Regions from separate parts of the Ruegeria sp. HKCCA0235A genome, predicted to be linked through region 1. Evidence: riboswitches for the same ligand, from Rfam matches in the RefSeq annotation. Region 1 holds a riboswitch; each other region holds the start of a gene.
The links. Region 1 has a riboswitch for cobalamin ahead of GOW56_RS17335 (aromatic ring-hydroxylating dioxygenase subunit alpha). Riboswitches for the same ligand answer to the same signal wherever they lie in the genome.
Positions count from the first base shown of each region.

Region 2: another riboswitch for cobalamin. It lies ahead of GOW56_RS21060 (DUF4198 domain-containing protein); the one in region 1 lies ahead of GOW56_RS17335 (aromatic ring-hydroxylating dioxygenase subunit alpha).
Region 3: another riboswitch for cobalamin. It lies ahead of GOW56_RS16930 (DUF1636 domain-containing protein); the one in region 1 lies ahead of GOW56_RS17335 (aromatic ring-hydroxylating dioxygenase subunit alpha).

Region 1 is NZ_WQDQ01000011.1:21,930-31,933, forward strand. It holds gene GOW56_RS17330 (hybrid-cluster NAD(P)-dependent oxidoreductase) at 1-601, opposite strand, end outside; gene GOW56_RS17335 (aromatic ring-hydroxylating dioxygenase subunit alpha) at 607-1,860, opposite strand; cobalamin riboswitch at 1,942-2,146, opposite strand; gene GOW56_RS17345 (hypothetical protein) at 2,673-2,897, shown strand; gene GOW56_RS17350 (DUF3833 family protein) at 2,927-3,469, opposite strand; gene GOW56_RS17355 (DUF3833 domain-containing protein) at 3,466-4,083, opposite strand; gene GOW56_RS17360 (MFS transporter) at 4,080-5,303, opposite strand; gene GOW56_RS17365 (hypothetical protein) at 5,303-5,848, opposite strand; gene GOW56_RS17370 (NAD(P)/FAD-dependent oxidoreductase) at 5,802-7,133, opposite strand; gene GOW56_RS17375 (SDR family oxidoreductase) at 7,327-8,052, shown strand; gene GOW56_RS17380 (DNA polymerase Y family protein) at 8,056-9,708, opposite strand; gene GOW56_RS17385 (I78 family peptidase inhibitor) at 9,771-10,004, opposite strand, start outside.
Region 2 is NZ_WQDQ01000019.1:16,591-26,594, forward strand. It holds gene GOW56_RS21035 (hypothetical protein) at 1-23, opposite strand, end outside; gene GOW56_RS21040 (ATP-binding cassette domain-containing protein) at 20-796, opposite strand; gene GOW56_RS21045 (ABC transporter permease) at 796-1,869, opposite strand; gene GOW56_RS21050 (sugar ABC transporter substrate-binding protein) at 1,978-2,997, opposite strand; gene GOW56_RS21055 (ROK family transcriptional regulator) at 3,250-4,374, shown strand; cobalamin riboswitch at 4,497-4,696, shown strand; gene GOW56_RS21060 (DUF4198 domain-containing protein) at 4,827-5,612, shown strand; gene cbiM (cobalt transporter CbiM) at 5,619-6,230, shown strand; gene GOW56_RS21070 (cobalt ABC transporter permease) at 6,227-6,802, shown strand; gene cbiQ (cobalt ECF transporter T component CbiQ) at 6,802-7,581, shown strand; gene GOW56_RS21080 (energy-coupling factor ABC transporter ATP-binding protein) at 7,578-8,228, shown strand; gene GOW56_RS21085 (hypothetical protein) at 8,333-8,545, opposite strand; gene GOW56_RS21090 (hypothetical protein) at 8,622-9,620, opposite strand; gene GOW56_RS21095 (hypothetical protein) at 9,613-10,004, opposite strand, start outside.
Region 3 is NZ_WQDQ01000010.1:115,658-125,661, forward strand. It holds gene GOW56_RS16900 (hypothetical protein) at 1-356, opposite strand, end outside; gene GOW56_RS16905 (hypothetical protein) at 659-973, opposite strand; gene GOW56_RS16910 (hypothetical protein) at 970-1,338, opposite strand; gene GOW56_RS16915 (DotA/TraY family protein) at 1,335-3,530, opposite strand; gene GOW56_RS21860 (hypothetical protein) at 3,517-4,053, opposite strand; gene GOW56_RS16920 (helix-turn-helix domain-containing protein) at 4,050-4,901, opposite strand; gene GOW56_RS16925 (SLC13 family permease) at 5,689-7,545, shown strand; cobalamin riboswitch at 7,773-7,980, shown strand; gene GOW56_RS16930 (DUF1636 domain-containing protein) at 8,072-8,443, shown strand; gene cobW (cobalamin biosynthesis protein CobW) at 8,445-9,500, shown strand; gene cobN (cobaltochelatase subunit CobN) at 9,506-10,004, shown strand, end outside.

The DNA of each region.
Region 1 (10,004 bases):
GATATCCCGTCCATGGGCTGTAGCGGTCCGGCTCTTCCACCACGAATTTCAGGTCCAAACCATCCGTGCGGCTGGCCATCTGTTCCAAGCGCTGGCGGAAGATGATCTCGGATGGCCTTTTGGCGCAGTTGATGAAGACAACGTCCAGATCGCGGCCTTCGTCCCACATGCAGGTGGTCATCGACATCATCGGCGTGATGCCCGAGCCAGCCGAGATAAACAGGAACTTGCGCGCATCGCTCAATGCGTTGGTGAACAGGCCCGCAGGCCCAATGGCCTTGATCCGCATGCCGGGTTGAAGATTGTCCAGCATCCAGCGCGTGCCGATACTGTCGGGTTGCGCTTTGGCGGTGATGGTGATCGACCGCGGCCGCGACGGCGACGATGAGATCGTGTAGGTGCGATGCACAACGCCTCCGGGCTGGCCGGGCGCCGGAATCTCGAGCGTCAGGAACTGACCGGGGTGATAGGCGAACTGCGCCTCCGAGGGGGCACGGAACGAAAAGCTGGCAGTGTTCGGCATCTCGGGCACGACCGAGACACATTCCAGCATCTCTCCATCCTGCCAGACGGCTGATGAAAGCGTGTTCAGGTCTTTCATCAGACTTACTCCGCCGCCATGGAGTCAGGGGCCAGGCGGGCCGACACTGTGTTGCAATACCAATCCACGAATTGCAGCACACCGGATTCCTGAATGGCTGAATATGGGCCGGGCACATAGGCCGGGCTGTTGATGCCCTGCTGGTTGTCCTCGACCACCTGTCGATCTTCGTCATTCGTGGCGACCCAGACTTCGGTCAGGCGTTTCACGTCATAGTCAACGCCTTCAACCGCATCCTTGTTGACCAGCCATTTGGTCGTGACCTCGGTCTCTGTCGGGCTGATCGGCGTGACGCGGAAAACAATCGAGTGATCGGCAAGAAAGTGGTTCCACGTGGTCGGATAGTGGAACTTCAAAAGCGATCCCGCATCCGCAAAGGGCGACCGGCCCAACCAGCTGCGCACGGCGGATTTCCCGTCCATCGTATAGCTCTCGGCGCCTTCTTTCAGCGGCATCCGCGCCAGACGGTATTGGCCGTCCTCGTGCAGATAGAACTGCGATGGCATGCCGGCAGCCTGGCACCTGTCGAAATGGGCTTGCATATAGGCTGGGGCTTCACCGCCTTCGATCCCCGTCACGCCCGGATCATCAGGGAAGGTCCGGCACAGCGCAGGGTGGTTGCCGCCGCAGTGATAGCACTCGCGATTGTTTTCCCAGACCAGCTTCCAGTTGCCGTTCTCGATGATCGTGCTTTCGAAGGCGACCTTGGCATTCGCAAGATCATGCGGCTCAAGATACGGGCGCGCGATATTGGCGAACGTGTCAAAATCCGGGGCGACATCCGCCAGACAGATGTAAACCAACCCGGCAAGCTCGCGGCAATGAACCGTCTTCAAACCATGCTGTCTGGGATCAAACTCCGGCCCCATGTCGCGGGCCCACAGCAATGAGCCGTCAAGTTCGTAGGTCCATTGATGATACGGGCAAACCAGCTTCGGCGCGTTGCCTTTTGCCGCCTTGCATATGATCGAGCCGCGATGGCGGCAGGTGTTGTGAAACGCCCGGATCTGGTTGTCGGCGCCGCGCACGATGATCACGCGATAGGCACCCACGTTGTATGTTACATAGTCGCCGGCTTTCACCAGTTCGCAGGCAGGAATGGCAAAGAGCCATTCGCGATAGTGGATGGTTTCCAGGTCGGTCTGAAAGATCTCGGGGTCGGTGTAAAAGGCCCGTTCCAGAGCATAGCCCGGGATTCGACGCGCCAACAGGTTTTGGACATTGTTCACTTCTGGCTCTCCTGCCGCGCCCCGCGGCATTGCTTGGGCAGATGACAGGGAGGAACCGTCCGGAGGCGCGCGAGGACCACGTCCGAAACCCGTGCCCCCACCGCCACCCGCGGTTTGACATATCTGCAAGGTTGGTTTCCGGACTTGAAAGGGGCTTGCACCCGGTTGCGACACCTTCCCGGGAACCTCGTCCCAGTGGTTGATTGTCGAACCTGACCTTCCTTACCGTTGCGGGGGCAGTGCCGGAATTCCACCGGCTTCCCAATTCTCCGCTGTCTGAGAATCAAGCAGCGGCACCTCACGATGGCAGCCTACTTTTTACCCGCTTGGGCGCTGAAATGCTTGCGACATTTCCGGTTTCAAAACAGACATGGAAATTTTCCGGCAGCGTGGACGGCGCCGGGATCACAGTCCTTGGCACAGGGGCGTGGCAGGCCCGCCAGCATGGCGTTTTGCGGTGGCCGATGGCCTTGCGATGGATGCGGCCACGTCTGACATCGGCGCCGCCTAATTGTCCCCCAACCGCGACGGCGAAGGCCCGGCTGCTCGGATCAGAAACGAAACGCTGCACGTCGCCTGAGCATGGCTGGAAAAGAGAGTGTCAGGCCAAATGAAGGAGGTTTGCAGCAAACCCTTTTAGGTGAAGTTGATCCGTTCGGGATAGTGCTGGCTTTCAATGGGGCAGGTGAAAAAGGCCAATATCCGTCATGCGAGAGTTGTCAGTCCATCCTATCAACGGCTGGTAGAAAACCTCGTTTTGTCCATAAAAAATTGTCTTTTTCGGGAAAAACCATTACGTTTTCCGAAAATGGTGGAAAACACCGGAGGCAGTAAGAGAGCAGATGCCAAAACCGAAAACAGGTGTTTTGCGGACAACAGTTCCTTCGCGCCTCATAGGAAAACGGGATGGCCTGTTTTTCCTCTGGGGGCAGATAGAACGCGCGCGCTTGAAGGTCGACGGCGGCGAACGCGCCGAGGGTGCAGCCCCGGACGGGCCAAGGGCGAACACGGCTGGTGAGGTCAAGGGATCGACGACAGCATTGGTGGACGAGTTTATTTTCTACTGACTTTTGTGATGAAACCGGGCCTGGCGGCCCTATTTCTTCTCGAAGAATAGGATGACTTCACCCAGACGGACGCCATAGCGTGAGACATACGCGCGGTTCAGCAGACGGTCGTCATCCAGCAGCCACATCCAGTCGTCGAATTTGACACGCATGGTCCCGTCCTTGATCGGCAGGTCGATCTTGTATTTCCAGTTGAACGTATCCCCGCGTTCAATCCCGCTGGCGGTGCCCAGCACGCCAGGAGCCGTACCGGTCCACGTATCCTCTCCGGTTTTGGTCAATGTCCAAATGCGCTGTTCCGTCGCGCCATCGTCGTACACGAAGTCTTCGACCAGTGTCAGGGTTTCGCCGTCCCATGTCCCGTCGATATCAACTGTGAATCTGCGGGGGATATTTCCCAAAACATCCTGAAACTGACCGTAGGCCACTGTTTTGCCTTCGAAAAATTCCTCGAGGTTCAACTGTCGGTCCGACAGAAACGTTTTTGGTACCTTCGGTTTGCTGGAGCAGGCCGCCAAAATTGCAAGGCTTGCGATGGCAATGCAGGCGATGAAAGAGCGAAAGGTGATCATTGCAACGGCTTCCCTTCCGAAGTCGCGTCATACCCGTTTGACCCACTTGGATGAATCGGTTTCGAACTGGGGCTTGGACGCATTGTGGCGATCAGTTCCGCGACCTTGACGCCAAACTTGCGCATTTCGGACCGGTTCATGATGACGCCGGTTTCTGTCAGATACATCCAATCGGTGACATCCAGCGTATGTCCACCAGCGTCATCTGGCAGAATGATGCGATAGTTCAGTTTTACCGTGGACCCCGAGATGATGCCCCGACCTTCGCCCACGATATCATCCGCCATTGCCGTGAACGTGTTGCCGGTTCCCAGCGTCAGGTACCATTTGCGCGTCATCTGTTTTCCGTTGGAATAGGTGAAGTATTCGGTCAGAGTGCCCGAGTTGCCTTGCCATTCGCCGAACATGCGCGCGACAAAACTGTTCGACATTTTGCCATTGGGGCCATAGATCAGGCCCTCGGACAAGATCTCTCCGTTCAGGTGTTTTTTCAGCGAAAAATTTGGCCCGGTGCCACTGTAATCGGACGGCGATTGCGCGCGAAAGCTCAGCAGCCTTGCGCGGATGAAGACAGCGGTCAGAAGGACCAGAAGGATGATGGTGAAAGCGTTCATTTGCTTGTGACCTCGGTGGGCAGGGTCAACACCATCCCGAACGCTCCGACTTTCAGGATACAGGGCAGCACCGCATAGGCAAGATTGAGTGTATCCAGCGCCTGTGCGGAATTGGTTTGACCGGGGGTGAAACCGCTGCGTTCCAGCAGCGGCAGAGTGAAAAAGGCAGCCAGGGCGAGGCCCAGTTTGCCAGCGAAGGACCAGACGCCAAACGCGGCTGATGCGTTCAGCCCGGCCCGGGTAAGGACGATCGAGAACATGGCCGGCAACACGACCATATCTGCGCCCAGCGCCGCGCCCGAGGCGAGACAGATCATTGCAAAACCCGCAAGATTTCCTGCACTCAGTGTGGCAGCGCCGATAAAGCCGGCAATCGAGAGCGGCATGGCGATGATCAGAGTCTGTTTCGGGCCAATTCTGTTGCTGAGCTTTGCCCAGAGCGGGACGCTCGCGCCTGCGCTCAGGAAAAACAGGATCAACAAAGGACCCGCCTTGCCCGGCAGTTGCAGCCGGTCTTCCACAAAAAACAGAAACAGGGTGGAGGTTATGGCAACCGGGAGGCTGTTGACCAAAGCCAGCGCAAGAAGGCGCAAGCCACCGGCCTGACCCAGACCTGCAAAGGACAGGCCTGATCCGGTGATCGGTCTGCGTCGCCAGATCGGGATCGTCAGTATCAAGGTCAGAACGGACAGCAGCCCCAGAAACGCTCCGAATGCGGGGTAGCCTTGGGAGTGTGCCCCGAAAGCGACCAACAGGGCCGGAGCGCTGGCTGCGATGACCACCCCGGTCAACTGCCCGCCTTCACGATAGGCGGCCAGTGTCATCAGCTCTTGCGGATCGGTTCGCTTCGCCAGAGTTGCGCTGCGACCATACAGAAGAATGGTTCCCAGGCTGTACGCCGAGAACAGCAAGATCAGGATCGCGACCAGTTCCGGCACGCTGGCACCCTGCGGCAGATTGAAAAGCAGGGGAAACCCGATTGCCAGCCCCAAAGCCGCCATCGCCGCAAATGCAAGCTGGCCGCCGGGCCATCGGTCGATTGCCCAACCGATCAGCGGATCCTGCACCAGATCCACCAAACGGATCACCAGCAGCACCGTACCAATGACCCCAAGGCCAATACCCAGGTTCACGGCTGCAAAGCGCGGCAAGTGGATATAAAGCGGGATACCCGCCGCAGCGAGCATCAACGCATAGAGACTGACCCGGGGATAGAGCATCACCGCCCCTGTAGCCTGCGCGTGAAGGACGCGGACCGCGTGTTGTCTCCCAGGAACACGGACATGAAACTGCGCTTGATGCCCGGATACGCCATGGTGCAGGTCTTTTGCCCGTTCAGCCAGAAACTGACCTTGTCGGGACCATCAGAAACCGCCAGATAGCTGTCCCCTTTTGCCACGGCATTGAAACACCGGTTCAGTTGGTCGCGAACGGGTGCTGACCGGCCGATGCGGTCCATCTCGTCCAGGGTCGAGTTGACCAGCGCTTTCTTCTTGATGTTCTTGCGATAGGTCAGTTGCAGGGCGATATCTTCGCTCCAACTGAACGGCGCACCTTTGGGCGTATAGAGTTTGGCGTCATAGATCGGCAAACCCAGATACCGGAACGTCGCGGTTCCGCGCAGTTGGGCATCGTTCAGTTCTTCCGTGACCGGCGACGCGACCAGCCCATTGGGGATCAGCAAGGAAAGTGCAAGAAACGCTGTGCGCCATATCGCCTTATTCAGCGGCAACAGATAGGGCCGGGTCTTTCCCAGGAATGCCATTGTCAGCTCCGATGGTTTGCGGGGCGCCATTTATTCGAGCAACGACATGCATCGCGCTGGCTATCCCGTCTTCGTGAAATCCGTGCCGGTTGTAAGCACCGGCAAACCAAGTTCGGTTCTGTCCCTGCATCTCGCGGATTTGCCCTTGCGCCTTCAGGGCGGCCTTGTCGAAGACCGGATGGGCAAATTCAACCTGGTCATAGATCTTTTCCGCGGGAATTTCTGATGAAGCGTTCAGCGTTACAAACAGCGGGTCACTGTCCGGAATGTTCTGAAGCCGGTTCATCCAGTAGGTTACCCCCACATCTCCGGCTTGCGAACGATAGGTCCAGCTTGACCAGCAGGCGCGCCGCTTTGGCATCTGACCTGGGTCACAATGCAATGTGGCCGTATTGGGCTGGTAGCGGATTGCGCCCAATGCAGCGGCTTCCGCGGGGGTCGCGCCATCACCCAAAATGGCAAGCGACTGGTCCGAATGGGTGGCCAGGATGATTTCATCGAACTGATCCACGGCGCCCTGGCTGTGGATGGTGACGCCCATCTCGTCACGGGATACATTCTGAACAGGGCTGGCCAGACGTATTTCTGCCCCCCGCGCACGAAGGGCCGCGTCGATCCGGCGGACATACTCTATGCTGCCGCCTTTGACCGTGTACCATTGATGCTGGTTTGCGCGACCACTTGCCAGCAAAGCGTGATTGCGGAAAAACTGCACCAAAGAGCGTGCGGGGAACTGATCCACGAACTCGACCGGCGTAGACCAGATGGCACCGCACATCGGCATCAGATAATTGTGCCGGAACCAGTGACCCAGCCGCAGCTGGTCCACCAATTCGCCAATCGTGGTGTCATCGTCCTTGGCGGCTTCTGGGGCTTCTTTGCCAAACCGCAGAATATCAGCGATCATCTTATAGTAAGCCGGACGCGCCAGATTGCGCTTTTGAGCGGTCAGTGTGCGCAGATTGTTCAACCCGTATTCAATGCGGCCATTGTCGATTGTCGCGCCAAAGCTCATCTCGCTTTCGATCACGGGCACGCCCAGCTCATCAAACAGCCGGGTCAGGTAGGGATATGTCGCATAGTTGAAGACGATGAAGCCCGTATCGACCGGTTGATCCCCGTTCTTTCCGGCCATCACCGTGCGGGCATGGCCACCAAGCCGAGGTTCGGCCTCATAGACTGTCACGTCGTTGTTTTCTGAAAGATAGTAAGCGGCGGAAAGTCCCGAAATACCTGCACCTACAATCGCGATTTTCTTCCGTACACCCCGGGGTTCGTCGAACATTCCAGCCTCTTTATGTGACAGTTTACAAAAAGATACGCAGGGTAGGCACAAGTGGATCAATCCGATTAGAAGTTTTTAACAGATGCACTACCTTTTGGCTTCTGGTTTGAGCTTCCGTGACCTGCGCTACCGTTTTGATCCGAAGCGGATGCGAGGCCGTATTATGGTGAAACACAACTGAATCGGCCCACACATGAGCAGCTTTGACGGCAAAACCATTTGGATCATCGGCGCAAGCGAAGGGCTGGGTCGCGCTTTGGCGCATGCGCTTGGCCAACAGGGTGCTTCCCTGATCCTGTCTGCGCGCAATCTTGAGCGGTTGTCCGAACTGTGTTCTGAACTGCCGGATGCGCGCGCGATCCGGTGCGATGTGACCGAGTTAGACTCTGTTCGTTCGGCTGTTGCCGAGGCGGGGCATGTCGACGGGCTGGTTTACAATGCAGGTGCGTATGACCCCATGCGTTCGGCCGAATGGGACACCGAGGCGTCGCTCAGGATGAGCGATGTGAACTATCTGGGTGCGCTACGGGTTCTGGGTGAAACCGTTCCGGGTTTTGTCCGGGCAGGCCAGGGAGAGGTTACTTTGATCGGGTCACTGGCCGGGTATCACGGGCTGCCCGCCGCAATCGGGTACGGAGCCAGCAAGGCCGCGCTGATTTCTCTGGCCGAGACGATGCGACACGACCTGGCGGGTACGGGCGTGACGGTGCGTATCGTCAATCCGGGCTTCATCAAAACCCGCCTGACCGAAAAGAACGGTTTCAAGATGCCGATGTTGATGACGCCCGAGGATGCGGCGGATCGCGTGGTCAAGGCAATGTCTCGCCGCCGTTTCCGTACGGATTTTCCGGCACCGTTTTCCTGGTTCATTCGTCTGATTGACTACCTGCCGGACCTGCTGGTTTATCGTGGGAAATAGACTCTAACAAAACTGTCCCTGACAGAACCAGCCGGCGGACATCGTGCCTCCGTGCCCATAGAACAACCACAGGCGCTCCCCTTGTTCTGTCACCACCACCCAGTAATCGCGTACACCGCTGCGCCAGTTGGGGTCATCCAGCCACCATTCCGGCGCGATGCGTTCCGGGCCGGTGGCCTGTGCCAGTTGCCAGTCTCGTCCACGCCAGCGAAAGGTGCAGGGCACATTCGGGGTTTCCGGGGCCATCACGGGTTCGGGCTGCCACATCAGCAAGGGGCGGGGGCGCGGCGGGGCAGGCCAGTCGCGCGCGGGTTCCGACCAGGCCGCCGCCAGCGTTTGCGCCGTTTTCTCGGGGATATGAGAGGCCGCAGGATGCCGCCGGGTGATCGCGTCCAGCCCGACCCGCGCGCCCAGCTTGGCCGTAAGGTCATCCACGGCTGTATTGCCCTCAAGCCGGTTGCAGGCCACGCGGCGCGCTTCGGCATGACCGGCGATGGTGCGGGCGTGGATGGGTTCTGTCTGGATCGCTTCAAGCCGCAGCAAGTCGATGCCATAGCCTGCGTCGATCTTGTCAACTTTCATCTCTAACAAAGGGCGAATGCGGTTTTTGTCATAGGTCGGACGGGCCAGGCCGATCTCGATGATTTCAGCGGCCTGATCCGCACGGTGGGCTTCCAGCCGCAGCGTGCGGGCCCCGCGCCCCTTCTCTTCCAGTTTGGTGCAGAGCGTTGGCAGAATCCGATCGACAGCGGCCATCACGTCTTCGACCAGGCCAATCGGGTTGGGCAGAGTCATCCGCACCGCAAAGTGATGTGGCGGACGGGCGGGCGAGACCGGCTCGGGCGCGCTGCCCATGGCCTGATCCAGACGCAACACCAGCCCGCGGCCGAACCGCCGTGCCAAACTGGCACGCGGCTGGCCCAGCAGATCACCGATCCGGCGCAGGCCCAGGCGGTTCAGTTGCGCCACGGTCTGATCGTCCAGCCGCAGCGCCGCGATGGGCAGGGGGCTGAGCGCGCCATAGGCCTGCCCCGGCGCGGCAATCCGCGCGCCACCGCCCAGCGCCATCACCTGTGGCGCGGCCCCGCCCCTGGTCCAGTGCCGCCGCTTGCTTGCCCGGGCGCGGGTGGCGCGGGCCTCTTGGTTGATGGCGTCGCCGTTGCGGTCAGACGTGGCCTCTTGCCCGGCATAGCGGGCCAGCGCCCAGGCCGCGCCCAGCGTGTCGGCGATACCCATCTGCACGCTCAGGCCCATGTCGGCGCAGTCGGTCTCAAGCACGCTCAGCAAGGTCTCTTCACCGCCGAACAGATGGGCACAGCCTGACAGGTCAACGATCAGGCCATCGGGGGCCTCTTCGGCCACCCATGGGCTGAACTTGCCCGCCCAGCGGCGCAGCGCGGTCAGAAACGCAGCCTCGGCCGGGGCGTTGCGAGGGCGGGTGATCAAGCTGGCGCACATGGCATGGGCATCGCGTACCGGCTGACCCACGCGCAATCCGGCGGCCTGTGCCTCGGCATTCAACGACGTGACGATCTGCATGTTCGACTGTTCGGCCACAACGGCCAAAGGCCCGGCATGCAGGCCCCGCGCGGCGCGGACCAGCCGTTCGGCCCCCAGACGGGGAAACCACAGCGAAAGAATTCGGCGTTTGGGCATCGGCAGGCATCATTGATGTTCTTATTTTGTTCTTAATTCAGAATCACCTGCCGAGTCCACGCTTACCCGCAGGTCAGACGCTGAATAACACCGGTGTCGTTCACATAGACGTTCAGCCTGTCGATACGGTAATCCTGTGTGGCGATGTCATCCGGGCCCAAAACACGAGACCGTTCGGGAAGATCGGCCTGAATCGTCGACACGGGCTGACCGACCGTTTCGGCAAAGGGCTCGCCCTTGCAAAATGCCAGATCAACAGGCGCGTCTTCTGAGGTGGTGGCGACATCCTGCGGAAC
Region 2 (10,004 bases), on a different contig from region 1:
GGGGTGGCAAGTTTACCCGTCACGCGGCTTGGTCCTCGGCGGGCGGTTCCTTGGCACCGGTCATGAACGCCACTGCGTCGGACATCGTGTAATCCTTGGGATCAACGACGCAGAGGCGTTTGCCCAGCCGATGCACGTGAATTCGATCGGCGACCTCAAAAACATGAGGCATATTGTGGCTGATCAGGATGATCGGAATGCCGCGAGACTTCACGTCCAGGATCAGTTCAAGAACGCGCCGACTTTCCTTTACGCCCAATGCGGCGGTTGGTTCGTCCAGGATGATGACTTTTGATCCGAATGCCGCGGCACGTGCCACCGCAACACCCTGACGCTGACCCCCGGACAGTGTTTCGACGGCTTGATTGATGTTCTGGATCGTCATCAGGCCCAGTTCGCTCAGCTTGTCGCGGGCGAATTTCTCCATCGCCGGACGGTCGAGCATTCGGAACCAAGATCCCAATGGCCCTTTGCGCCGAATCTCGCGCCCCATGAACATGTTGTCCGCGATCGACAGGGCAGGGGACATCGCAAGTGTCTGGTAAACCGTTTCAATGCCGGCTTCGCGCGCGTCAATCGGCGAATGAAAATTCACCTTCTGACCTTCCAGCCAGACTTCGCCCTCATCCGGCACCACCGCGCCTGAAATCGCCTTGATCAGTGTTGACTTGCCCGCGCCGTTGTCGCCGATCACGGCCAGAATCTCACCCGGCATCAAATCGAAATCGCACTGATCCAGCGCCGTCACCTTGCCGTAGCGCTTCACAAGGTTCCGTCCTTTGAGAATAGGTTCCATCAGGCTGCCACCTTTCTGATCCACTGGTCGACCGCGACCGCTGCGATGATAAGGATGCCGATCAACAGGAACGTCCATTGCGCATCAGCGCCCAGCAACCGAAGCCCAAGCGTGAAGACCCCGACGATCAACGCTCCGAACAATGATCCGAGAATGGACCCGCGGCCACCGAACAGGGATATGCCCCCGATCACGACCGCTGTTATGCTTTCAATATTGGCCAACTGGCCAGACGTCGGAGACACGGACCCGATCCGACCAATCAGAGCCCATCCCGCGAAGGCGCAGATCAGCCCGGACAGCATGTAAACCGACATCAGCGTGCGATGCACATTGACACCTGACAGCTCGGCGGCTTCCGGATCATCACCGACCGCATAGACATGCCTTCCCCATGCGGTGTGACGAAGGGCGTAGGAAAGCCCGAGGATCAGCACCAGCATGAAGATCACGCCGACGGTGAATACCGCCCCGCCCACGTTGAACTTGGCCCCGAAAAGTTGCAGAATTGCGGCGTTTTCTTCGATCTCCTGCGACCGGATTGTTTCGTTCTGAGAATACAGGAAGTTCGCCGCAAGAACGATTTGCCACATGCCAAGCGTCACGATGAACGGCGGCAGTTTGATGCGGCTGACCAGATACCCGTTCACCGCACCGATTGCGGTGCCAACGAAAAGGCCGCAAACAATCGCGACCGTTGGTGGCAGCCCATATCGGAAGGTGAACTGACCCATGACAACCGACGACATCACCATGATTGCCCCGACACTCAGATCGATACCGGCGGTCAGGATGACGAGGCTTTGCGCCGCCGCCACGATCCCGACGATCTGAACCTGTTGCAGGATCAGGGTCAGCGCGAATGGCGAGAAGAACTTGGAGCCCAGCAAAGCCCCGAAAATGACGATGGCAGCCACAAGAACGATCAGCGGCACCAAAGAGGGGTTCACATGCAGAAAATGCTGAACCGTTCCGACGAACCCGCGGTGGTGATTGTCAAATTCGGCAATCTGTTCCGGGCTGCCTTTTGCAGCGGCTTCGAAGTCGTCTGATCGTCGTGAAGTATCGGACATAAAGGTTCCCCCAAAGCGTCAGGTTGCTGACGACTTTAGCAAGTTTTCGGGCGAATGGGTGGTTTGAAATGCGGAAGGCCGCCCTCTGCGGCCCTCCGGGTGGTCAGGTTAACCCCAGCAGAGGTCCATGCCTTCTTTGACCGAGATCGACTCGACGCCTTCGGCAGGCTTGTCCGTTACAAGCGCCACGCCGGTGTCAAAGAAATCCTTGCCAGGCGTGTTTTCAGGCTTCACGCCTTCGTCCGCCCATTTCTTGACGGCTTCAACACCCAGCGATGCCATCAGCAGCGGGTATTGCTGCGACGTCGCGCCGATAACACCATCGGCAACGTTTTGGACACCCGGGCAGCCTCCGTCCACGGAAACGATGAGCACGTCATTTTCGCGCCCGATGGCTTTCAGCGCCTCGTAGGCGCCTGCCGCGGCAGGCTCGTTGATGGTGTGAACAACGTTGATCGTGGGATCTTTGGCCAGAAGGTTTTCCATCGCGCGGCGACCACCTTCTTCGTTGCCGGCAGTGACATCACTTCCGACAAGACGGGGGTCATCTTCATCACCGATTACGTTCGGGTCCGCCAGATCGACACCAAAGCCTTGCAGGAAACCCTGATTGCGCAGCACATCCACTGTCGGCTGACTGACGGCAAGATCCAGTGTCGCAATTTTCGCGTCGTTGGCCGCGTCGCCCAGCGTGGCTTTGGCCCATTGTCCAATCAGAAGCCCGGCCAGGAAATTGTCCGTGGCAAAGGTCGCGTCAGCCGAGTCAATGGGTTCCAGCGGCGTATCCAGAGCGATAACCAGAACACCTGCATCCCGCGCCTGCTTCACGGCCGGAACGATGGATGATGTGTCCGAGGCCGTCAGCAGAATGCCTTTGGCGCCGTCCAGAATGCAGGTCTCAATGGCTTGCACCTGCGTTTCATGGTCACCGTCAACTTTGCCCGCAAAGGCTTTGAGCGTCATTCCCAGCTCTTCCGCTTTTGCAGTCGCACCTTCTTTCATTTTGACAAAGAACGGGTTGGTGTCCGTCTTGGTGATCAGGCAAACAGTTTCGCCTTCCGCCATTGCACTGCCAGCCATGGCAGTAACCCCGAGCGCAGCAGCACCCGCAAGTTTTGCAAGTTTCATCGATTATCCTCCCAGTTTTTTCTATGCCGAGTAGGGCACGAGGGCGATCAGGCAAAAATCCTGACCCCATAAGAAACAATCACAAGATTCGAATTTTGAGTCAATAAATAAATCACTCTTATTTATTATTGACAGTGCGGGCGGGCTTTCTCATTCTTCAGCAGGAAAGGGGTGGTCGTGCCGGAAAATTCATCTCGGAAAAATTCGATTGGCCTGCACGGGTCAGAGGTGCGCGGAACCAACCAAAGCGGGATGCGGGCCCGGAACGAACGGCTTGTATTGTCGCTTGTCCGGCGTCACCAGGCCCTTTCGAAGTCCGAGATCGCGCGCATGACCGGATTGTCGGCACAAACCGTTTCCGTCATCATGCGGCTGTTGGAGAAGGATGGTTTGCTTTTGCGCGGCGAACCGGTCCGCGGGAAAGTCGGGCAACCTTCTGTTCCCATGCGACTTAACCCGGATGGTGCCTTTTTCTTTGGGCTCAAGGTGGGGCGTCGCAGTGCGGAGTTGGTTTTGACTGACTTTGTCGGAAATGTGCGGCAACGCGATCGGCGAACCTATGACTATCCAACGCCGAAAGCCACTTTGGAGTTTTCCACTGAGAGTCTGGGCAAAATGATATCATCCATGTCGCCTGAGGCCAAAGGCAGGATTGCGGGACTTGGGATTGCCATGCCGTTCTACCTATGGGACTGGGCCCAGACCCTTCAGGTTCCTCAGGAAGAAATGGACCCGTGGCGCGTATCAGACCTGAAGGCTGACCTGGCGCGGCGCCTCGATATTCCGGTATTCCTGCAAAATGACGCCACTGCGGCTTGTGGGGCGGAATTGGTATTCGGTCCAGCCGATGGGCCCAGGGATTTCCTGTACTTCTATGTCGGGTTTTTCATTGGCGGCGGTGTGGTCCTCAATGGCGCAATCTTTTCGGGGCGTGGAAACGCGGGCGCAATCGGCCCCTTGCCTGTGCCAGATGATGCCGGTGGTGTCAGACCCCTTATCGACGTGGCCAGCCTGTATGTGCTCGAGCGTGCAATCACCACAGCAGGTGTCACGTCGCATTCCATTTGGGAAACGACCCAGCGTTGGGATGTGCCAAAAGTTCAACTGGAATACTGGTTGAAACAGACGGCGAGCGGGATTGCCTATGCAATTGTCTCATCCTGTAGCCTGATAGATTTCGAATGCGTGAAGATTGACGGCTGGATGCCGCAGGACATCAAGGCGCGTTTGGTTGAAATGGTCGAAGACAAACTGTCTGAGCTAAACCTGACCGGTCTCGAGCGCCCTGCCGTGCTGGCAGGGGCCGTAGGCCCGGAAGCACGCTCACTGGGCGCGGCAAGCCTGCCGTTGTCGGAAAGGTATCTTTCAGAAGCCTAGATGTGAATTCACTCTGTTGCCTTGGATATTTCACAAACTGGTTCACTCTCGCAAACTGCCGAGCTCATTATTTTTCGATGGTCGTAACACATTTTCGTTGACGGAAGGCTGAGTTGTCTGGCAAGCCGCTCGGCATGTCCGGTTCCGGGGCTTACTCTGGAATCAAAAGGGAATGCGGTGCGGGCTCAGGCCCAATTCCGCAACTGCACCCGCAACTGTAAGCGGCGAGCAGGGCTGAAACGCCACTGGGGTTTACCCGGGAAGGCCGGTCCAACGCTTTGACCCGCAAGTCAGGATACCTGCCGGACATGTGCCCTCTAACGGGCACTCCTAATCGGCGACGGGATGTGCGTCGGACCAGGATGCCTGAAAGGGTGATTTGGCGTTGAATGTCCCGTGGTCAAAACGAATTTCGCGCCGGGATTGGCGCGACGGGACAAGGACGACTGTTCATGAAAACGCTGCTCAGCGCAGCCGCTGCCGCGGTGGCTCTTCCTGCCATCGCAAATGCGCATTTCCTTTTGGAATACACCACGGACACCATGATCGAGAAACCGGGCGATGTGCCGGTCAAACTGATTTTCTGGCATCCGTTCGAGAATGGCCATGTCATGGATCTTGAAAAGCCGCAGGAATTCTACGTGATCCACAACGGTGAAAAGACCGATTTGCTGGACACGCTGGAACCTATCCGGTTCACCGGCGGGGAAAACGAGGGCGCGGCGTTCAAGGGCAGTGTCCCGGTCAAACGTTCGGGCGACTATGTGCTGGTGACGGTTCCTCAGCCTTATTATGAGGAATCCGAAGACATTTATATCCAACAGCTCACCAAAGCCTTCCTGAACCGCAACGAATTGCCGACCGACTGGATGAATCCCGTGGGTCTGCCGACCGAGATTATCCCGCTGAACAAGCCGACCAACATCATCGCGGGTTCGACTTTCACGGGCCGTGTGCTGGCTGATGGTCAGCCGGTTGCGGGGGCCGAGATCGAGATCGAGTACATGGCCGCCGAACCCGACATGGAAAGTTCGGCCGTTTCTGCACCGAAAGCGTCTCCTATGCCGGGTGGTGCGGTGGTCGCAATATCTGACGACAACGGGTACTTTTCGTTCGGCGTTCCGAAAGCCGGTTACTGGGGTTTCGCCGCCCTTGGTTCCGGTCCGGCAACCGAACATGAGGGCAAAGAACTCAGCCAGGATGCGGTCATCTGGATTCGTGCCTGGGATCTGGAGTAACCCCAAATGCACATCGTCGACGGAGCCCTTTCCAACCCGGTTGTAATTGGCGGCGCCATAGCCGCCGCGGGCGGGATCGCCATGGGTCTCAGGTCTCTGGATCTTGATCGCATCCCCACTGCGGGCGTGCTGTCAGCCAGTTTCTTCGTGGCATCCTTGATCCACGTGCCCATTGGTCCGTCGTCGGTCCATCTGATCCTCAACGGCATGGCCGGGCTGCTGCTTGGTTGGGCCGCATTCCCGGCTTTGTTCGTCGGGCTTTTGCTACAGGCGGTCTTTTTCGGCTTTGGCGGGTTGACGGTGTTGGGGATCAACACCGTCAATATCGCCTTTCCCGCAGTGGTGGCCGGAATGTTGTTCGGTCGTCTGATCGCGCGTGGAACGCCTTTGCAAGGTGCAATTTGGGGGGGCGTCGGCGGCGCATTTGCGATTGCGGCGACAACCGGCATGGTCGCGTTTTCCTTGGCGCTGTCGGGGGATGAATTTCTGCCTGCCGCCAAGCTTGTTTTCTTCGCCCATATTCCTGTCATGGCCATCGAGGCGATTTTGACCGGGTTCGCCGTGTTGTTGGCGCGCAAGGTCAAGCCCGAGCTGTTTTTCAGAGGAGCAGCCACATGAAGCATCTGGTTGTCATATTGGCCGTGTGCTGCGCACCTGTGCCTGCCCTGGCGCACAAGGTCATAGCCGGCGTTTTCGAGTCGGGAGACGTCATCGAGGGCGAAATTGGCTTTTCTAACGGCGACATGGCAAACGGCACCGAGGTCATTGTCACCGGCCCGGATGGGGCCGAGCTGGGTCGATCGGTCACGGATGCGGACGGTTTTTTTGTCTACACGCCGACCTCGGCCGTGGCGCACACCTTCTTTGCCAACCTTGGCGCCGGGCATGTGGCCGAAGTCACGATGTCTGCCGAAGATGTCGCGCGGATCATGGGCGTTGCCGTGGCAGAAAACGGTGGCTCATCTTCGGCTGCTGTGACGCAGGCCAGCGGTTCGGCGGCGTCTCTCAGCGCCGAAGAGCAGCAGGTTATCGCCAAGGCCGTACGTAACGAATTGCGCCCGCTCAGGCGCGAGATTGCGGCCTATCGCGAACAGAATGACCTGCAAACCATCCTTGGCGGGATCGGGTACATCTTTGGTCTGTTTGGTCTGGGCTTTTACATGGCGGCCCGCCGCAAGCTGGCCTCCTGATGGCACACGTTCTGGGGCACAAGGAAAAAACACTGTCCGAAGCCGGTGACGGACCAGAAGGTCTGATCAGCCTGCTGGATCCTCGGATGCGGATCGTCATGGCAGTTGTTTTTGCGGTCGTGACCGTGGCGCTGTCATCCCTCGGCGCGCTTTGCGCGGCGCTGACAGTGTCGCTTTCGCTTCTGATAGTTTCACGTCTGCCGCGGCGAAAGACGTTGAAGCGAATGGCCATGATGGATGGGTTCATCCTGTTCATGCTGGTCCTGTTGCCCTTTTCCATGCCCGGGGATCCGATGTTCACGCTTTGGGGATTCTCCGCAAGCTGGCAGGGTTTTTGGAAAGCGGTCGAGATTGCCTTGACCGCCAATGCCGTGATCCTGTCCCTGTTGGTTTTGGTCGGGACGATGGAGCCGGTTACACTGGGCCACGCCCTGCATCGTCTGCGGTGCCCCGAAAAGCTGGTTTACCTGCTGATGTTCACGATCCGGTATATCGAGGTCTTGCGCGAAGAATACCTGCGGCTGCGCGCCGCCATGAAGGTGCGTGGTTTTCGGCCAGCAACAAACTGGCACACATATCGCAGCTTTGGCTACCTTGTGGGTATGATGCTTGTGCGCGCGATCGAAAGATCAGAACGCATCCTGGCCGCTATGAAGTGCCGGGGGTTTTCCGGGCGTATGCCGTTGCTTCAGGAATTTGCCCTGACCCGTGCGGACATTGTGTTTGCGGCAGGTTTCAGCGGTCTCTGCCTGGGTCTGATCGTTCTGGAATTCGCATGACACTGATCGCGCTTGAAGACATCTGTTTTTCCTACCCCGGCCAGCCACCCGTTCTGGACGGGGCAAGCCTGAGCCTGAGCGCGGGGCAGCGCCTGTCCCTGACAGGCCCGAACGGAGCGGGGAAATCGACGCTCCTGCGGATTTTGCTTGGGTTGCAGCGCCCGTGTTCGGGCACTGTCACCGTTTTTGGTCAGCAACGCGTGGAAGAGGCTGATTTCCATGAGGTCCGCCGCCGGGTGGGGCTTGTATTTCAGGATGCGGACGATCAGCTGTTCTGCCCGACCGTCGCCGAAGACGTTGCTTTTGGTCCGCTCAATCTGGGCAAGACCCGTGACGAAGCACTTGCCATCGTCGACAAAGTACTGGGCGATCTGGACCTGATGCACCTGAAGAACCGCATTACCCATAAATTGTCAGGCGGAGAAAAACGTCTGGTGACCCTGGCGACGGTTCTGGCGATGGAACCCGAAGTGCTGTTGCTGGACGAACCGACGAATGCGTTGGATACGAAAAACGAAGCGCGCCTGCTGGAAATCCTGCGCGCGTTGCCACAGGCGATTTTGCTTGTCAGTCATTCGCCGGCGTTCCGCTTGGAACTGGCGCCCGATGAACTGGATCTTCGCGACGGGAAGCTGGTGCCGGTCTGACCTGTTCTCGTGGCAACCGGACATGGTGGTTTCAGATATGCAATCATACCGCCTGAGCCACGCCATGAAACGGAAAGCGAACCTTGTGCGTCGTCAGGCCCTGGCTATGTGCGCCTGCGGCTCATCAGCCCATATTTGACCGCCCATGCCCGAAAGGACCCGCGTCTGCGCCTGTCCTGTTTCACAGGTTGCCTGGATTGCGCACCGCCTTTGCGGTTGAATTCGAACACGTCGATTATCCGCTCGGCACAGCCACAGGCTTCGCCCATGCCGACTTTGGCGAAATAGAATTTCTCGAAACGCTCGGGGTTTTGCATGGCTGACCTCCTGAATGCATTGAACCTCATGAAGGGCGCATTGCCAAATCACTTTCCTGCGTTTCAGGCCGCCGCGCTATGGCGCGGCGAACTCGCTTCCTGTCCAGACATTGTCCAGTTGATTGAAGACCGGCGAGGTAATGAGCATTTCAGCGGAATATAGCAGTTGCAGCTCATCCGCAAACCGCGTGACGCCCGGCACAAGCCCGGTGATGTTGCGCCATTCCGCCCAGGTTCCGGGATTTGACAGACTGGTCGGATTTCCGGGATCAGCGGGCTGGTGCCACCCGGCGGCGTTCAGCAGCGGTGTCAGCGCAAAGCGCGCATCATTGCTGTCGACTTCGGTACAGGCAGTGGTGTCGCACTCCCAACTTGTCCAGTTCGCCGCCGCGATGGTTCCGGCGATCGGAGCGGCGGCGTCGATGACCCGAACCATAACCTCGAACCCGCCACCAGCCGTCGGACGGCTGAGCGACAAAGGGTCTGTCGCCACGGCGTGCAAAGCCGCTGTTGGCGCCAGGCTGAGTGTCCGGCCGATCAGAGCCAGCTGCGCAGAGCCGTCTGTTGCGGGTGCAGACCCCGCAGCAGGCAGGATCCTGACAGGTGTCAAAATCGGAACCGCGCCACCGCGGATTGTGATTTCCTGCACCGCATTGTCAAAGGCCGGAACAAAGTCGCTGCGGATCGTATAGGTCAACGGGAAGCTGGGTTGTTGCGGCCCCGCAGGTCGGGCACCGTCACGTGTGACAAAGGACAACGGTGGAACGGCACCGGGCTGTGGCAGCGAAATCTGCGGCCCTGCTATGCCCAGCGCGGCCGCGATCATGCGCGCGCGCTGTTCGGCCTCTCCATACTCGCTGAGCAGATTTATGTAGCCGCCGATCTCGGTGATGTTGCGCGGGGCAGGGATGCGGGATGGGGCAATGTCGCCAGCGATGGCCAGCCTGTGGGCTATAACCTCTCGGGCGCGCTGTATCGCCGGAGAATTGGTGGTTTCAAGAATATTGATGATGGCCTCGGCAAGGCTTTCATCGATTCCCGGTTCGGGGGTTGCATTTGTGCTGGTGTCACTCATCTTCGTCCTCCGCAGGGGCGCTCAGGCCATTGAGGAAATCCAGTACGGATTGGCTGCCGGCCTTGGTTGCGCTGCCGTCATCTGCATCTGTATTGGCTTTGGTAAAGGCCCCGAAAAGCTTGGCCAGAAGCAACGTGTTGGAAGGATTGGCCAGAGCCGCAGCACCACCGGGGAAATCCTTGAACAGGTTTTGAACGAAACCGGCCCGGTTGCCATCCGGTTGCCCGCCAATCAGCGCAGAAACTCCCGAAGCGTTCTTGGCGATATCCTCAAACCCCTTGAGCTTTGCGGTATTGCCGGCATCCGTCTTTTTCTTCTCGGCGGCCTGCTTTTTGGCTTCTTCCTCTTTGCGGGCCGCAGCGATCTCTTGCCCCTTGCCCGCAA
Region 3 (10,004 bases), on a different contig from region 1:
AGGTCAGTTGGGTATTGAAGAAACGCGTGAAGAAACTCTTTCTTGGCGGCCTTGCTCTTGCGCGCTCCTGCTATGTGGGATTGGAGCGCATCCCAAATGGTGAAGTTGGTATCAGCTGGCCTCGGGCGAATGAAACGATCAATGCAAAGGAGACGATCTTTCCGAGACCGGTTTGCTCGAGTTTCCCGGTCCGGATCGGGTGCCTCAAGTGCGGCATACGGAGAATAGATTAGCGGCGGCACGTCTCGCACTCGCCGTTTAGCTCCCGCATAATCCAGACGTTCTTCGTGGCTTTGCATCGCGGTCGCATATGCCAGATCACCGGACTTTACTCTTGCCGCACCCGACTTCCCCATAATGATCGCTCCGTTTCGGTTACTCTTTTTCAAAAAAGAGTAACCCGCTTACCCTTTTTTCATCCCGCCTGTGGCGTCTTCAAAAAGAGCGGTCGAGGGTATCCCTTCGAACCCACTCCGGCTCCGCCTGCGCAGATCGTTTCGATCTTTGCCAGCCGCCCACAAGGCGGCGCAAAATCCTTCTTCCTCCTGCCTCATGGTGGGCGATATCCAGATGAGTTTTGCCATGGTTGACCAATGAAATTTGCCGTTGTCTTGAGGGCGTGTATTGAGGACATCAAACCAGTCCAACATCCTCAACGTCAGCTTGCGGGCCTACGGAACGCCGAAATAACGAACATCGCCAGGACCAACAGCGCCACATAGCTGGTTGTGATGGACCAAAGGATGATGATGGTTGAAGCAAGATAGAATTCGATACCAACGTTGCTGCCTAGAATACCATCTACGGCATAGCTCAGCAGAAAACCCCAAGTCAGCAAAGACAGGACGAGCGCCCAAGCTGCACCGAGATACCGCCGACCAAGCCGCTCGAGCCATCCCCTCTTCATTGTGGTGAACGGGCGAAAGAACGTGGTTGCCATATCGAACAGCAGGTTATCGAGAAACGTGGTCATTGCGCGACCTCCTCGACAAGCCAACCGGCATCACCTTTGAAGACATGCCCGCGAATATCCTTGATGCCTGCCTGCACCACAAAGCCATCATCGCGGAGCAGGTCGAAATTGTAGATGCACAAATAACCAATATTGGTTGGATGCTCCTCACATGAAGTCAGCTCCACGTTCCTGGCCCGCATCTTCAACGAGAGCTGCAAGCCAGTAGGCATGTCTTCGATTGACCCATACTGAGCCAGTGCGGCAGCTTTGTCGGCCTCGATCCCGTTCAAATAGCCTTGCTCAATATCTGCAGCAGTTGGGCTGTCAGCTTTGCATCCGGCCAGAGCCAACAATGCCAACATAATAATGACCGTCCTTATCATTGTCGGTTTCCTTTCGATTTTGGACCTTTGAGGAGGCGCTGCGCACCTTGGCCGCCTCCGGCCTTGGTCACGCGGCCCACGGCAGCTGCTTGATTACTGATGATCCGTGTGGGTGCGGCGGTACCAACCACGTTGGATTCAAGGTTCATGGTGTTGGCTCTTTCTGTGAGCATCCCGGCGAGGGAAAGCACACGATCACCGAGCTCTGTAATCAGGCTGGACGCCACAATGACCAGGTAGAGCGTCACCAGAACGTACATACAGACCAGGCCCACCAGAATGATCACAGTGAACCAGGACCCACCCGCCGTCATGAAACCCAGGAAGCCCGAGAACAGCAGGAACAGGAAATCCATCCCGATCCGCATGATGATCAGGCTGGCAATGAAACCCAGGATAATGAACAGTGGTCTCAGAGCCGCTCCAAGGATCGAGGTCAAAATGCCTGCCGCCGGGCCAATCAATGTTCCGTCTCGGGCGGGCGCAAAATATGCGAGAACTGCCAGAGGTGCTGCGAACAGAATTTCAATGACCGTCAGCAGCCAGGACAGAACGGCGGCGAAGAAATACACGAGCGGGATCGCCGGAATGATCGCGATCAAGACGAAACCGAAGATCAGCAGCGCCCACCCGACTGGGTAAAGCAGATACTCGGCGACATATCCGAGACCCTTTGCAAGCCCCCCAAACATCGAAACACCATCCGCAACAGCACCGGCGGCAATCATAGTGCCGCCCACGGCCGAGATCTGTTTGCCTACCGTGATCACGTCCGCCATCGGATCAAGGTAGGTCGCGGTGTCGCCGCCATCTGTGACTGTGAAGACTTCAAGTAAAACTTGGTACAGACGATAGAACCACCCGCTGGTTTCGCTATTCCCAGCGTCAATCACTGTTGCAGTCGCACCGGGTTCATAGGTGCCCAGCTCGGTCACGAAGCCTTCGAATTGCTCAAGGTATCCGAAGTCATCGTTAACCTTCTGGAACATGGCGGCATCGACGGAGCCTGTCATTCGCGACAACAGCCCGCCAAAGTAGTCGTTAATGCCATTGTCGAAATTGGTGTAAATCTGAAGCTCGGCTGCGGTTCCAGTGGATGTGTAAGCAGCCATGGTAATGCCGCGATGCCAGCTCAACGCGAACGGCCAGCCGAGAGTGTCCACTTCATCTAGCAGATCGGCGTGAAGCGCCTCGTACTCGGTGTTCGACAAGCCTCCAGATGTGATGCCGGCCATGTAGTTGGCAAAAGCGTTCGAAACTGCGTCATCCATCAAGGTTTGGATGGCGTCTCGGTCGCGCTCTCCGGCGAAAATCAAATCTGCGATCTGGGATGCCACAGGCAGCAGATTGCCGGTGATGGCACCGTCAGCTGCTTGGTATCGATTGAGCAGAACACCTGAACCAACTCGCGTTGCGAAGTCGGCACTGCTTTCGCCATCGGCAGTTGCAATGTACTCGACCTGGTGCGAAACGCTGGCGCAGAGATTGTCGGCGCGGCCATAAGACCCGCCCTCATCTGAGTAATAGATCTGACGTTCCAAGTGCGTGTATTCAGTCGAGTTTATGCCCAGAAAACCTGTCCGCGCAACGCCATAACTGCCAGCATCTACAACGCGCTGAGTCGTCCCTGCTGGCCTTTGTGCAAGGACCGCAAGACGATCCATTTGGCGTTGGCAAAGTTCGCCGTGGGCAAGCGCATAAAGCGTATTCGCGAACTGCTGGTTGATCAGGTAGTCGGTTTCCGAAAGCGGCGCACTTGCAGCGAGGACAGGCTCGTCCCGCAGCGCACCATCAGCAACAGTACGCCACGCCACGTCGCCCAGGGCCGATCCTTGAACGCTCAGCCAGATCAGAGCGAGCTGCGCCACTGTCAGCCCGCCTTGGATGGGAACGAACGCGATTGCCCCCACAAGAATGCGAACGATAGTGTACTTTGTGTCCGACTGGTTGCCGAAGGTTTTGCCATCGGCGGCGGTGTCGAAGACAAGCACGTAAGTCGTATAGCTGCCGACGATCAGAGCAAGCAAAAGGCACGCCGTATTGAAGATCGAAATCAAGTCTGTGAGCAGCGTTACATCTGTCAAAGACCCACCTTCACCGGACACAAATTCCACCACGCCACCAAAAACACGCGTCAGAAGATCCACCGCATAATCGTTATCTGAAAGATTGAAGAGATCACTGAACTCCATGGTGCCTCCGTGGTGCTTCAAACACCGCTGCTCGATGGTATTGGGGGAGGTGTTCGTAGCCTGCTTCCAACACTCTCGATGCAGTGCTTCGAGGAAGTGGCCCGGCAACGATCAAGAGTGGCGCTTGTGCTTTGAATTCTGGCAGGGATCCGTCGCTACAGCGACGGGTGTCAATGAACAGCACATCAGTCGAGATTTCATTGGCGATTTCATCGACCACCACCACATTTCTGCGTTGATTTAGCCGAAACGTCTCACGTGCTAGGCTCAAACGCCTCGCATCTGGATCAGTGCAGAAAATCTGACGCGTGCATGGCGCAAGATATGCGGCTCTAAGCCCCAAGCTGCAGCCCAGTTCAGCTACGGTCTTTCCTTGCCATAGCTCAGAAAGCCAATTGTTTTCTGTCAGTTCCTCGCCAAAGTTCAACTCCGTTACCAATTCTGGATGAGATTTGGCCGCTGCGGGGACTTTCAAACCTTCAGGAAACGCGAACGAACAGCCCTTAATTTGATTGGTGTTCATAATCCGGCTCCCTGAATCAGTTGCGGCCTAGAATTGTGATTGTGCTGACCACGCCGCCTCTCGGGATCACCAGGCGTTGGCCACCCATACTGGTGCGCTAACGACCACCGGATGTATCCTCGGACCATTGATTGATCTTCATTGTTGGTGGGCACCCATCGGCGCGGCATTAGGTAGCCGTGATCACTCCCATCACTACCGTGGATCGACAAACCGTGAAGCGGGGGAAAGCCGTTGTCGCTCAACCACTGATCCCAGGCCACAGTCTTCTCAGCATCGTCAGCTCTGACGACAACGAGCGTGCGTACCGGGCACTGTCGCGGCGGGCCGGATTGCCCCTGATCAGGCAAATCCGGCGCGCAAGCGCCTTTTTCTTTTGTTTTTTCTTGCTCTTTTTTTGGCGGACATTTCTGTCCGGGCTCTGAGGTCAGATTTGTCCGGGTTTTCGGACAAGAATGTCCGCCTTTGGCGGTTGGAAGGCGGACAATATTGTCCGGCTTTTTTTCCTCTTCTTGTTCGCGTAGTTCTTGAGCTGCGAGATGCGTTGCTTTGGTAGGGACGTATTCTGTCGAATGCCTGAGACCATTCCCGCGCTTAATATCGAACCACTTGCCGTCGAGTTCTTTAATCAAGCGCTGGATGGTCTTTTCGCTTTTTAGGCCAAGGTCTTCGCATACCTGCGAATGAGACGGCCAAGCCTTCCCTTCGTTCGGTCCTGCTTCCTTGTTGCAGCGCCAAACCGCCAAATAAGTCGCAAACTGGAATGCGCGCGGACTGAGCTCTGAATCGAGCAACAACAACCGTAACCACTGGAGCTGAACATCTTTGAATGGACGGAGCCTTTTCATGTTGCATCCGCCCGGAAACCGTTTACCGTTTCCTTGTAAGTCGTTGATTTCTCGTCGTGAACAAACGGGGTCCGTTTACAGTAAAACCGTTGAAAAACAGACCTCACTGGCGGATTGCAAATCCGTGTACACCGGTTCGATTCCGGTACTCGCCTCCAGTACCTCCAATGACTTGCGGTACTTTTTCCCTCCTCGAGGTTCAATATCCAACCAACTATTGGATTTTTCGTGTTGCGATCTGGTTCTGTTCCATCCGACTGCGAGCATTCTTGGCATATGCCGCCAGCTTGCGTTCAGGCAACACCTCGCCGTACTTCCTTGGCATCTTCATCTCGAAATGTTCAGAATTGGTGACCTGAACCATTGTTCCGGCCCTTTCAGATGTATACCATTCTTGTAGTCAGATTGCGATCAGGGACGGCCAAGCAGGCCCTTTAAGCGGTTCAGGCAGCGGCAGAATGGTGCCGCAAACAAAGCTGTCGGATTGTCTGTCTTCCATGGCTGGAATTGACCTGCCATTACCTGTGCTGCTTCGACTTGGTTGGAACGGCATCGCACCCGCTCGAAACGTGCAGGCTGCCTCATGCAATTTGTCCAATCCTTCTTTCTGACGTGTTCGTCAAACGGGGTTCCCGAAAGCATTGCTCAAACAACAGCCCTTGAGCAATATTATGTCTCACCATCGCCGAAAAACGAAACTTCATGACAACTCGGGAAGGATGAACTAGGACTCTAACAAAGAAAAAGTTCTGGACGTATTGTGGAACACATTGCCTTTACCTTCGAGATGGGGGTCGTTTGCACCCTGCTGGCTTTCACCGTTTTTCTGTTCGTTTCCGAGATCATAAGGATCGACCTTTCCGCCATATTGGTTCTGGTTCTCATAGGCTTGCTCAGCTACGCGCCCGGGCTGGGAAATCTGGCGGATGTCACCCTTCTGTTCGACGGCTTCGCATCCAATGCCGTCATCTCGATCATTGCGGTCATGATCGTCGGGGCCGGTCTGGACAAGACGGGGATCATGAACAAGGTGGCTGCCGTCATCCTCAAATACGGCGGCAAATCCGAAGGCAGGGTTGTACCAATCATTTCCGGCACCGTTGGCGTCATATCCTCGTTCATGCAGAATGTCGGCGCCGCTGCTCTGTTTCTGCCGGTTGTCAGCCGAATTTCCACACGGTCGGGCATACCACTGTCGCGCCTGCTCATGCCGATGGGATTCTGCGCCATTTTGGGCGGCACCATGACGATGGTGGGGTCGTCTCCTCTTATCCTGCTGAACGATCTGATCCTGACGGCAAATGACAGTCTGCCGGCCTCTCAGAAAATGGAGCCCTTCGGCCTGTTCTCGGTCACGCCGATCGGTGCGGTTCTGATCCTGACGGGAATTGGTTACTTTCTGCTGTTGGGACGTTGGGTTTTGCCCGAGGCTGAAGGGCCTGACAATACGGGTACCGGACAAGGGACACAGGAATACCTGCAAAGGGTCTATGGCCTCAAAGCCGATGTGTTCGAAGTCGTGGTGCCCGAGGACAGCCCTTTGGTCGGCGAGATTCTGGCCGACATCAACCACGAAAACCACCTGTACATCATTTCCACCTTCTATCGCGGCAAAACCTCGATGGTTCAGGTTTTGACAGCGGAAATTGCAGCGCCGTGTCGGCTGGCCATCGTCGGCCGCCGTTGGGAGGTCGAGAAGTTCGCCGAGAAATACGGGCTGACCGTTCTTCCGGATTTGGACATTTTCGTCGAAGAGTTCGCCCCAACCAATGCAGGCGTGGCCGAGGTGGTCATCACGCCCGACAGCAAGCTGATCGGCAAATGCCCCCGCGAGCTTTTGTTTCGCAAGACCTACGGGATGTCGCTGCTGGCCATTCACCGCGGCGAAGAGACGCTGAGCCATGTCGAGACCGAGGATCACGAATCCACTCAGATCGGGCTCGAAAAGTTTCAGGCGGGCGACATGCTTGTGGCGCATACCAGATGGGACAACCTGATGCGGATCAAACGAGATCCGGATTTCGTCGTTGTGACGACGGACTTTCCTCAGGACGAGTTGAGGCCGCAAAAAGTCGGCTGGGCCCTGGCATTCTTCGCCATTTCGCTGTCGTTGATCCTGTTCACGGACGTCCGGCTTTCACTCTGTCTTCTTACCGGCGCGGTGGGCATGATGCTGACCCGTGTGCTCAGCGTGGACGAGGCGTACCGCGCGGTCGGATGGAACACCGTATTCCTGCTCGCTTGCCTTATACCTTTGGGACAAGCCGTGCAGAACACAGGCACGGCCGCGTGGATCGCCCAGCAGATCATGATAATTCTGGACGGCTGGCCGCTCTGGTCGTTGCAAACCGGCATCGCCATTCTGGCGACGGCCTTTTCTTTGGTCATGTCCAATGTGGGGGCCACAGTTCTGCTGGTGCCTCTGGCGGTATCGATTGCGGTGGCGGCGGGTGGAAACCCGGCCGTCTTTGCCCTGACGGTCGCCATATCGACCTCGAACAGCTTCATCATCCCAACCCATCAGGTAAACGCGTTGATCATGGGTCCGGCCGGATACAAGGTGATGGATTTCGTCCGCTCCGGCGGAATAATGACAGCGCTGTTTCTGGTCGTCTCGCTGCTCATGATAAACGTCATCTATTAGCGCAAGAGGGTCCGGGGTGTTCGGTGGTCTTTTCCCATCATCTGGAAAGGTTCAGTCTAGGCACCCGTTCACTATAGTCTACGCCCCTTGCTGAGATACCGTTCGTCGCCCGGCCCATCTCGGGCTGGAGCCCGGCACACCATGCCGCCCATCGACGCCCACAGGTCGCTTTCCATGCCTCTGCATCATTGTTGCGCGCGACTCGCTTGACAAGCAGGCCAGCGGTGCCGCATGTCCCTTTCGTTGGTGTCGGTGAGAGCCGATGAAAAGGGAATGCGTCAACGGTCTTGCCGCCAAACGCAGCCGCCCCCGCGACCGTGAACGGAGAGGATGCCCAATGCCACTGGCCCGAAAGCCGGGAAGGCGGGACATCCGACAGAGGCCCGCCTCTGGCATCCGCAAGCCGGGAGACCTGCCAACAACCGAAGTTGAAACCGGGCGGGGTGTTCCGGTGTCGGGTCCATGACCAATCGTGGCCCGCATGAAACCCCGTCCCCCGCGAAGAGGATTTGGGGGGATGAGAGACATGACCGAGACCGCACCAGTCGAGTTGCTGGTCTGTACCACCTGCCGTCGCGGCCTGCCTGTCGAAGATGATGCGCAACGCCCGGGCGCTTTGTTGCACAAGGCCCTGGAACAGGCAGACCTGCCCGACGGTGTCACCCTGAAAGCCGTTGAATGCCTGTCAAACTGTGATCAAGGCTGTTCGATCGTGTTGCGCGGGCCGGGCCGCTGGACCTTCGTGTATGAAAACCTGAACGAAACAGATCATGTCGACGTCATCGTCGACGGCGCGACCAAGTATCTGGCCACGGAAGATGGTTTGGTGAAATGGCGCGAACGCCCCGAACATTTTCGCAAGAACTGTGCCTCGCGCATTCCCCCGATTGGAGCCTGACATGTCGAACCTCGAAAAACTCCCCGTCACAGTGATCACCGGCTTTCTGGGCTCGGGCAAGACCACTTTGGTGCGTCACCTGATGCAGAACCCACAGGGCAAGCGCCTTGCTGTCGTGGTCAACGAGTTCGGCGATGTAGGCGTCGATGGCGACATCCTGAAATCCTGCGCCATTCCTGATTGCCCGGCGGAAAACATCATGGAACTGGCCAATGGCTGCATCTGCTGCACCGTGGCAGATGATTTCATTCCCACCATCGAGGCCCTGATGGCGTTGGAGCCGCGCCCGGATCATATCCTGATCGAAACCAGCGGTCTGGCCCTGCCGAAACCGCTGCTCAAGGCATTCGACTGGCCTGACATCCGCTCGAAGATCACCGTCGACGGCGTGATCGCCTTGGCCGATGCCGAGGCTGTGGCCGCAGGCCGTTTCGCGCCCAATGTCGAAGCGGTGGACGCCCAGCGCATGGCCGATGACTCGATCGACCACGAAACGCCCCTGTCCGAGGTGTTCGAGGATCAGATCTCGTGCGCCGACATCATCCTGCTGACCAAGCCCGACCTCGCCGGCCCCGAAGGCGTGGCCAAAGCGCGCGAGATCATCGCCGCCGAGGCGCCGCGCCCCCTGCCCGTCGTCGAAGTGGCCGAAGGTGCCGTGGACGTGCGCGTTGTGCTGGGTCTGGAAGCCGCCGCCGAGGATGACATGGACGCCCGCCCCTCGCATCACGACGGCCATCACGATCACGAGCATGACGATTTCGAAAGCATCATCGTCGAGCTGCCCGAGCAGACCGATCCGACCCAACTGGTCGCCAATATCGAACGCCTCGCCAATGAACTGAACATCCTGCGCGTCAAAGGGTATGCCGCCGTTCAGGGCAAACCCATGCGCCTGCTGGTTCAGGCGGTAGGTGCCCGCGTGCGTCACCAGTATGACCGCCCGTGGGAACCCGGTGAAGACCGTCGTTCGCGTCTGGTCGTCATCGCCGAGCATGACGATATCAAAGAGGCGGAAATCCGCGAAATCCTCGTGGGTGTGCGTGAGGCTGCCGAGTAAGACACATGCACGTCGTCTTCCGCGAAAGCCACGGGCTCGAGGAAACCGAGACCCCAACCGATCTGGGCCAGAGCCCGGCGGATCTGGTGGTGCTGTCCTTTTCGGACAGCGATCTGGGGGCTTTCGCGGCTGGCTGGCATCGCGGCGGCGGACCGGAAGGGCGAATGCCGACCCTGCGGCTGGCGAATTTGACGGCGTTGAAACACCCGTTGTCGGTCGATACCTATGTCGAGCAGACGCTGGAGGGCGCCAAGGGCATTCTGATCCGGCTGATCGGCGGCGTCCCCTACTGGCCTTATGGGTTGCAGCAGGTTCTGGCGCTGGCGCAGGCCAAGGGCATCGCGCTGGCGGTGCTGCCCGCTGACGGGCGCGAGGATACGCGGCTGGATGACTATTCCACCCTGCCGGTCTCGACCCTGCGACGTCTGGCGCATCTGTGCGATACCGGCGGCGAGGTCGCGGCACAGGCGGCGCTGGCACAGATGGCTTTGGCGGCGGGGCTTT